One region of the Marinomonas gallaica genome, then DNA from elsewhere that is predicted to be linked to it. Evidence: predicted binding sites of a transcription regulator. Region 1 holds the regulator's gene; the other holds the start of a gene.
The links. The regulator sigma-54, encoded in region 1, starts transcription at its own class of promoters, with help from an activator protein. The targets are predictions, from matches to a motif close to TGGCACNNNNNTTGCTNT.
Positions count from the first base shown of each region.

Region 2: glnK (P-II family nitrogen regulator) is a predicted target of sigma-54. The motif match lies at 1,868-1,885, and genes of this name have one in related genera.

Region 1 is NZ_CP187511.1:2,903,174-2,907,918, forward strand. Features, by position in the region: gene lptA (lipopolysaccharide transport periplasmic protein LptA) at 1-269, shown strand, start outside; gene lptB (LPS export ABC transporter ATP-binding protein) at 275-1,000, shown strand; gene ACPUEK_RS13785 (RNA polymerase factor sigma-54) at 1,078-2,568, shown strand; gene ACPUEK_RS13790 (PTS sugar transporter subunit IIA) at 2,580-3,029, shown strand; gene ACPUEK_RS13795 (HPr family phosphocarrier protein) at 3,040-3,309, shown strand; gene mgtE (magnesium transporter) at 3,315-4,667, shown strand; gene yjgA (ribosome biogenesis factor YjgA) at 4,680-4,745, shown strand, end outside.
Region 2 is NZ_CP187511.1:1,328,992-1,333,736, reverse strand. Features, by position in the region: gene ACPUEK_RS06170 (YifB family Mg chelatase-like AAA ATPase) at 1-935, opposite strand, end outside; gene ACPUEK_RS06165 (TIGR02450 family Trp-rich protein) at 1,004-1,219, shown strand; gene ACPUEK_RS06160 (accessory factor UbiK family protein) at 1,232-1,477, opposite strand; gene glnK (P-II family nitrogen regulator) at 1,937-2,275, shown strand; gene ACPUEK_RS06150 (ammonium transporter) at 2,315-3,577, shown strand; gene ACPUEK_RS06145 (carbon-nitrogen hydrolase family protein) at 3,717-4,745, shown strand, end outside.

The DNA of each region.
Region 1 (4,745 bases):
TAAGCGCTAAAGGCTCACCATCAAAGTTCTCTCAGCAGCTGGATCAAACAGGCAATACTATGCATGCGAACGGAGACACCTTAGATTACGATGTCACCAAGGGGCAGCTTGAGATACACAATAATGGCTATTTACAACGTGGTGAAGATGAAATTTCAGCAGACTATATTCACTATCTTCTGAATGATGGCACATTTAAAGCCGAAAACCGTGGTAGCGGTCGCGTTAACATGACTTTACAGCCTACCCTTATTGATCAAGCAGACTAATTTTCATGGCCATTCTTGAAGCAAAAAATCTAGCAAAAAGCTATAAGAAAAGACAAGTTGTAAAAGACGTATCACTCGAAGTAAGTTCCGGAGAAGCCGTAGGTTTACTGGGCCCTAACGGCGCAGGTAAAACCACCTGCTTTTATATGATCGTTGGCATGGTGGCTAACGATTTTGGTGGAATCTTTATCGACGGTGAAGATGTCACCAAAGATGCAATGCATACGCGAGCGCAGAAAGGCATTGGCTATTTACCGCAGGAAGCGTCTATTTTTCGCAAAATGTCAGTTGAAGACAACATTTTAGCAATTTTAGAAACACGCAAAGAACTTTCAAAGTCACAACGACTTGAGAAAATGGAAAGCCTTCTTGATGAGTTTCACGTTACTCATATTCGCAAGAACCTAGGAATGGCGCTGTCTGGCGGAGAGCGTCGACGCGTTGAGATAGCTCGAGCGCTAGCAATGAACCCGAAGTTTGTATTGCTTGATGAACCCTTTGCTGGTGTAGACCCCATTTCCGTCGGCGATATTAAAGAGATCATCAAACATTTACAAAGCAGCGGCATTGGTGTTTTGATCACTGACCACAACGTTCGTGAGACCTTAGATATCTGCGACAAAGCCTATATTGTGGGTAACGGGCACATCATTGCATCGGGTGATGCCGAGTCTGTTATCAATAACGAGCAAGTCAAAAAAATCTACTTGGGCGACAACTTCAGACTATGAGCCCCCTTATTTTTCGGGCAAAAAGGGAGTACTATGCATAAGTCATTCCAAAAACATCATAATAAAAGAGTTGCGTCATGAAGCAGTCTTTGCAACTTAAAATCGGTCAACAGTTAACCATGACTCCACAGCTGCAGCAGGCAATCAAACTGCTTCAGTTGTCTACGCTCGATTTGCAACAGGAAATTCACGAATTTCTTGAGTCTAACCCCTTGCTTGAACTAGACGAAGACGAAAACTTTCAGTCTGACTTAGAAATCAAACAAGGCGACTCATCCAGTACCAATGAGACCTCTCAAAAAGAAACGACTGAAGCAGCTTCTGAAGAAACGCCCCAAGTAGAATCCGAATGGACAGAAAGCATCCCTAATGAGCTATCCATTGATAGCAACTGGGATGATACTTATCAAAATTCAGCCGCTGCAGCAGACGTTCCTTCCTATGACGGCGAGCAAGATTTTGACAGCCGCAATGCCCTAGCTGAAAACATCCAAGATCATCTAATTTGGCAATTAAATTTAACCCATATGTCTAATCGAGACATCGAAATTGCCTATGCCATTATTGACAGTGTTCAAACCGATGGCTACCTATCAATCACCTTAGATGACATCTTCACGTCACTTAGTAAAGAATTAGAAGATCTCGAATTCGATGAAATTGAAGCTGTTCAGCATCGCTTGCAACGATTTGACCCTGTCGGTGTTTGTTCGCAAGATCTACGCGAGTGCCTATTGGTACAATTAGAAGGTTTTAAAGAGCATCCTTTGTACCGCTCTACCTTTAACATAGTTGACCAGCATTTAGCATTGCTTGGCAATCGTGATTATGCGCAACTGGGCCGCAAAACTAAGCTGAAAGAAGAAGCATTAAAAGATGTCATTACCCTTATTCAGCAGCTAAACCCGCGCCCAGGCTCAGCCATCGACACCAGTGAAACTGACTACGTCATCCCTGATGTCAGCGTGAAAAAACACAATGGCATTTGGCAAGTGGAGCTTAATAACGACGCTCTACCGCCTGTCAAAATCAATGAAACTTATTCTGCAATGGTCAACACCAAAGCATCCAGTGAAGACATCTCCTACATTAAGAACTCGCTTCAAGAAGCCAAATGGTTTCTGAAAAGCCTCCAGAGTCGTAACGAAACACTGCTAAAAGTCGCCAGCTGCATTGTTTCCAAACAAGTCGATTTCTTTGAGGTGGGTGAGGAAGCCATGAAACCTATGGTACTGCACGATGTCGCAGAGGAAGTTGGCATGCACGAATCAACAATTTCACGTGTCACCACACAAAAATACATGCATACTCCGCGTGGTATTTTTGAGCTAAAGTATTTCTTCTCCAGCCATGTAAACACCGCCTCTGGCGGTGAATGCTCATCTACAGCAATTCGTGCAATGATTAAAAAGCTGGTGGCAGAAGAACCTGCAAAAAAACCATTAAGCGATAATAAACTGGCAATCATTCTTGCAGAGCAAGGCATACAAGTTGCTCGACGCACTGTTGCAAAATATCGCGAAGCTATGAACATTCCGCCGTCAAACGAGCGGAAACGACTTATTTAAAGGCCGCAACAATGTCTGTTAAAAACTTAGTCAAGCCTGAGTTAGTATTTGCTAAGCAACAAATTTCTAGCAAAAAACGATTGCTAGAACAATTGGCTGAATCCGTTGGCGATCGCATGCACTGCAACGCCGACGAAGTCTACGACGCACTTTTAGGTCGTGAAAAACTGGGCAGTACGGGCGTTGGCAATGGCATCGCCATTCCACATTGTCGCCTAGAGCAAGTAAACCGTGCCACCATCGTATTAATGTCACTCGAAACACCGATTGATTTTGATGCCATTGATCGACGTCCAGTGGATTTGATTTTTGCCCTACTTGTACCACCACACCAATGTGATGAGCACTTAGCAACGTTAGCGCAGATCGCCGAACTGGCTCAGTCCGAAGATAAGCTAGCACTTCTACGTGAAAAACAAACCAACAGCGAATTACTGGCAGCGTTTGACTCTTTGATATAAGGATATCCCCATGTTGGAACAATCTGTAGAGATTATTAATAAACTGGGATTGCACGCTCGAGCAGCGGGCAAATTAGTTGAAACAACAACCCGTTTTAATTCCGATATTACCATCGAAAAAGAAGGTCGTAATGTCGATGGCAAAAGCATCATGGCAATGATGATGCTGGCCGCCGCTAAAGGAACAACAATTAACGTCAAAATTAACGGCGACGATGAAGACGCCGCAATGGAAGCCGTGATTGCATTAATCAATGACCGATTTGGTGAGGGCGAATAGCCTATATGAGCGATCAGACTACGCTTGAACACTTACAAACTGTCGCTGACTCTCTTGAGAGCGGCGCAACGATGCAAATTCGCTATTTGCTGAACGGTGCTCTACCTGCGCAGGATGTTGCTCGCCTTTTAGAATCCTCTCCGCCTAGAGAACGTAAACTGTTGTGGGACTTAATTGACCACAACAACCAAGGCGACGTCTTACAATACGTTTCTGAAGAAATCAGTGTTCAGTTCATGAAATCCATGGACAGAGAGCGCCTACTGGCGGTTTCTGAACACTTTGATAACGATGATTTAGCCGACATCCTTCAACAGCTACCTGAAACACTAGTGAAGGAAGTTTTAGCCTCCATGACCGCACAGAATCGTGCGCGCATGGAGTCTTTGATGAGCTACTCGGAGGATTCAGCTGGCGGTCTGATGAACACAGACACCATCACCATCCGCCCGAACATCACCATTGATATCGTTTTCCGCTTCCTAAGACGCCACAATGAACTTCCTGAAATGACTGATAACCTCCTTGTTGTCAGCCGATCGGATCGCTTTCTAGGTATTCTGCCACTGCGCAAACTACTGGTCGCCGACACGGACACGACAGTCCGAGACATCATGGAAACAGATTGTGATGTCATTTTTGCACACCAAACGGCAACCGAAGTAGCAGAGCTATTTGAAAAGATGGACTTGGTCTCTGCGCCCGTCATCGATCCGAACAGCAAAAAACTACTCGGTCGTATTACCATTGATGACGTGGTCGATGTAATCCGTGATGAAGCAGAGCACTCCATGTTATCGATGGCGGGCTTGGACGATGACGAAGATACTTTCGCACCCATTATGCAAACGACTCGGCGTCGTGCTGTATGGCTTGGCATCAACCTTATTACGGCGTTTATTGCGTCTTACGTTATTGGACTTTTCCAAGATACATTGGACAAAGTCGTAGCACTCGCTATCCTTATGCCTATTGTGGCAAGTATGGGTGGCATAGCTGGATCACAAGTTTTAACACTTGTTATTCGTGGTATTGCACTTAACCAAATAGGTTCATCTAACGCCCGCTGGCTGCTGAACCGTGAAGTCATTGTAGGCCTCATAAATGGTATAGTATGGGCCACCGTGATTGCGATGCTCACTGTCGTTTGGTTTGATGACATTAAAATTGCTTATGTCATCGCTGGTGCCATTGTAATCAATTTACTCTTTGCCGCCTTGACGGGCACTCTTTTACCGATTGCCCTGAAAAAATTAGGAATCGACCCAGCCCTTGCTGGTAGCGTTATCTTAACCACCGTTACCGATGTTGTTGGCTTCTTATCCTTCCTTGGATTGGCGACATTATTTTTAATATAGAACGAATTAACCATGACTGATTTTGAATATTACGACGAAAACGAAGAAGACTATAAAAGCAAAACCCAGGTCAAAAGG
Region 2 (4,745 bases), 1.6 Mb from region 1:
ACCTTACGGTCGAATTCCGGTAGCTCGTCTAAGAACAATACACCCCGATGACTTAACGAGGCTTCTCCCGGTTTCGGAATGGACCCTCCGCCAACCAACGCCGCGGCTGAACTCGAATGGTGCGGACTGCGAAAAGGACGCTCTGACCAATGCCAATCCGTGCCCATTTTACGGCCTGAGACAGACTGTACCGCAGCGACTTCAAGCGCTTCAGGTTCCGTCATACGCGGCATAATCCCAGGCAAACGAGAAGCCAGCATGGTTTTACCCGTACCAGGTGGTCCAACGAATAACAAATTGTGCCCGCCCGCCGCCGCTACCTCTAACGCTCTTCGAGCTTGATACTGCCCTTTTACATCCGCCATGTCGCGATGGCCGATGACGTCTTCTACAAACACCTCTTCGACTTCACAGCGTTGTAGAGTGGACAGTTTCATCAGCGCCGCGGTCACTTGCGTCAGATGATGAGCAAAAAAGATCTCATGATCTACTAATCCTGCTTCATTACGGTTATCTGCAGGCACAATCATTTTTCGTTGCGCCTCTTTGGCTGCCATCGCCGAGGGCAAGACACCGGGGATACCACGTAAATCACCCGATAGAGCCAGTTCTCCGACAAACTCGGTATCACGTAGCTCTATTTCTCCGAGTTGTCCCGATGCCAATAAGATGCTGATAGCTATCGCCAAATCATAACGACCACCCTCTTTTGGCAAATCGGCAGGTGCCAAATTTATGGTAATACGGCGCAAAGGGAATTCGAATTTGCTGTTAATGATCGCACTACGCACTCGATCTTTGGCTTCTCGCACGGCGGCTTCCGGCAATCCGACGATATTTAACGATGGCAGACCATTAGAAATGTGCGTTTCTACGGTCACAAGCGGAGCCGATACACCCACACGGGCACGGCTATAGATTGTTGCTAGGCTCATAATCACTCCTTGATATGCCCAGTACATCCAACTTCTAATCTCACACGTATCTATATGAGGAGGTACTTATGACCAAAAAGTTGAACCCTAATAAATTGTTGCTCTCAAAATGGACATCCACTGTTCCAAAAAATAAAGAAAAGCATTTTATCGTTACCCGCCTCGATCGGGATGAAGACGAGGTGGTAATCGATATCGTCCTTGAGGCAGTGTACACCAAGAATACTTACCAACTACCTTGGCAAGCATTGCTTGATGATCTCTGGCAACAAGGCTGGCACTAAATTTCTGACAGACTACTTGTCCTCAGTTTGCTCTAACTCGGCGAGGCGCGCTTCCAGTTGCGCCAGTTTCTCACGATACTTTTGTAACATTGCTGCTTGTACTTCGAACTCTTCACGGGTGACTAAATCCATTTTAGTCAAAGTGTCTTTTGCTACTTGCTGAAGTTGAAGTTGAATCTCTTCAGCAGGAAGCTTACCCAGTGTACCTGCCGCTTGTTCTAGGCCAGAACCCAACTGTTTAATAAATTGATCAATCATGACGCTCTCTCTCATTTAGAGTATTTCCATTATTATAAAATGCCGCCCCCCCTTCTGTCTTTACACAATTCCGTCAATTACCAGATCTATCATTTGCGTTGTTAGGGTGCACTTGATACGGCGATCGAACAGTTTCTGTTCGCCATTTTATTAACCGTGCCCAGCATTAGGGCAGTTAAATTGGCTGACTTTCCAAGCAAAACAATCAAATAGTTCTATAAGAGCGCTAAAAAAAACCGTCCCATAAGGAATTACGCACCACCATAACGCACAGCTATGTATTTACTGTCTTGCTCACTAAGCGGTGCAAATGAGTACGTTCTTGCACGTTTCCCCTCTACCCCTTACCAGACAAGGCTTTACGAGGTTTTCTTCGCGTAATTTTAAAGCTGGCACACATATTGAATATACCCAGTTACCTGCGATACGACATCAGACTTAACTAAGGAGACTGTGGGTATGAAGCTTATCACTGCCATCATCAAGCCATTCAAACTGGATGATGTTCGCGAAGCACTTTCTGAAATCGGTGTACAAGGTATCACCGTGACAGAAGTTAAAGGTTTCGGACGTCAAAAAGGTCACACAGAACTTTACCGCGGTGCGGAATACGTTGTGGACTTTCTTCCAAAAGTAAAAATTGAGCTAGCCATTGCTAAAGACATGGCCGACCAAGTAGTAGAAGCCATCTCCAATGCTGCCAACACAGGCAAAATCGGTGACGGTAAAATCTTCATCGTTAACCTTGAGCAAGCGGTTCGTATTCGTACCGGCGAGACTGGGGAAGACGCAGTGTAATCACTGCCAGAATCTTACAAGCCTTTAGGGGGGCGAAACATGCAAGATCAAATTTTTCACTTACAATATGCCATGGACACCTTTTACTTCTTGGTGTGTGGCGCACTGGTTATGTGGATGGCAGCGGGTTTCGCGATGCTAGAAGCAGGCCTAGTCCGTTCGAAAAACACCACGGAAATCCTTACTAAGAACGTCGCGCTGTTCGCGATCTCTTGTATCATGTACTTGGTTTGCGGTTACGCGATCATGTACGGCGGCACATGGTTCTTATCGGGTATTCAAGACGTAGACGTAGCGTCTACATTGACTGACTTCGCTGGCCGTGAAGGTGGCTTTGAAGGTGGTGCTATCTACTCTGGTGCATCGGATTTCTTCTTCCAAGTCGTCTTCGTTGCAACGGCAATGTCTATTGTTTCCGGTGCTGTCGCTGAGCGCATGAAGCTATGGGCTTTCCTAACGTTCGCAGTGGTCATGACAGGTGTTATCTACCCACTGGAAGGTTCTTGGACTTGGGGCGGCGCTGATGTCTTCGGCATGTTCAACCTAGGTGACATGGGCTTCTCTGATTTTGCCGGTTCAGGCATTGTACACATGGCCGGCGCATCCGCTGCACTAGCAGGTGTTCTGGTATTGGGTGCTCGTAAAGGCAAATATGGTCCAAACGGTGAAGTGCGTGCGATTCCAGGCGCTAACCTCCCACTAGCAACATTGGGTACTTTTATCCTTTGGTTGGGCTGGTTCGGTTTTAATGGCGGTTCGGTACTGAAACTTGGCGACATCGCTAACGCTAACTCTGTTGCCATGGTGTTCCTAAACACCAATGCGGCCGCTGCCGGTGGCGCCGTTGGTGCCCTTATCCTAGCGCGTATTCTGTTCGGCAAAGCCGATCTTACGATGCTTCTAAACGGTGCGCTTGCAGGTCTGGTTGCGATTACAGCGGAACCTTCTACACCTTCCGCTTTAGGTGCAACACTGATCGGCGTTGTGGGTGGTCTGATTGTTGTGGTATCAATCCTAATGCTAGATAAGCTAAAAATTGATGATCCAGTCGGTGCTATCTCTGTTCACGGTGTGGTGGGACTTTGGGGTCTACTGGCTGTGCCACTTACCAATGACGGCGCTTCATTCGGCGGTCAAATTGCAGGTGCACTGACGATCTTCGTATGGGTATTCTCTACAAGCCTAGTGGTTTGGTTAGTCATCAAAGCCATCATGGGTATTCGTGTTACCGAAGAAGAAGAGTACGAAGGCGTTGATATCTCAGAATGCGGTATGGAAGCGTATCCAGAGTTTAAAAAATAATCCCTCACGATTATGACTTCTCCTTGGAAAACCCTCGCTTAGGCGGGGGTTTTTCATCTCTGGCATTTAACTATTCCTGCAATTTTGTTATCAAAGTCGTTATAGTCGTAGTATCGATAGAACCTATTTTGGAGACTGTATGCTAGAAGATCTACATTTGAAGATCCGCAACTTAACCTTGGACGATTACCCTCAAGTCAAAGCACTCATGGATCGTGTCTACCATGATATTGGTGGCTCATGGCCAATGCATACTATTAGTAAGCTTATCAAGGACTTACCGGATGGTCAGATTTGTCTCGTTGACCACGATAAAATTGTGGGCATGGCTCTATCCGTAAAAGTAAATTATCAGCGCTTTAGTAACCCACATACTTATGATGACTTAGTCGATCAGCGCGAGCGTATTCATCATGATAATGAAGGCGATGCGTTGTATGGCTTAGACGTTTTGATCGACCCAGACTACCGTGGATACCGATTAGGTCGCCGCTTATACGAAGCGCGTAAAGAGCTGTGCCGCCAAGAAAACTTAATTGCCATTCTTGCCGGTGGACGTATTCCGAATTATTACCAACATTCGGATGAAATGACGCCAGCGGAATATTTAGAAGCCGTGGACAAACGCAAAATCTACGACCCTATTTTGACGTTCCAACTTTCCAACGACTTCCAAGTCACACGCCTATTAACCAAATATCTTCCTGAAGACGAAAAGTCTCGCGGCTACGCCACCTTGCTTGAGTGGAAAAACATCTTCTACGAGCCAGAAAAAAACACCGTGCTGGAGTATCGCAAAACTCAGGTACGTATCGGTGCAGTACAGTGGCAAATGCGTGAAGTCGAAAGTGTCGAAGAGCTACTTAAACAGGTTGAGTATTTCATTGATGCCTTGTCGAGCTACAAAAGCGACTTTGCCCTATTCCCTGAGTTCTTCAACGCGCCATTAATGGGCTTGGCGCCAGACCAAACCAACCAAATGGAAGCCATTCGTTTCTTAGCGTCTTTCACAGAACGCTTTGTCAGCGAAATGTCTCAGTTAGCCATCAGTTATAATATCAACGTCATCACTGGCTCTATGCCATTGGTGGAAGACGATATTATGTACAACATCAGTTACTTATGCCGTCGTGACGGTACCATTGAAGAGCAACGAAAGATTCATATT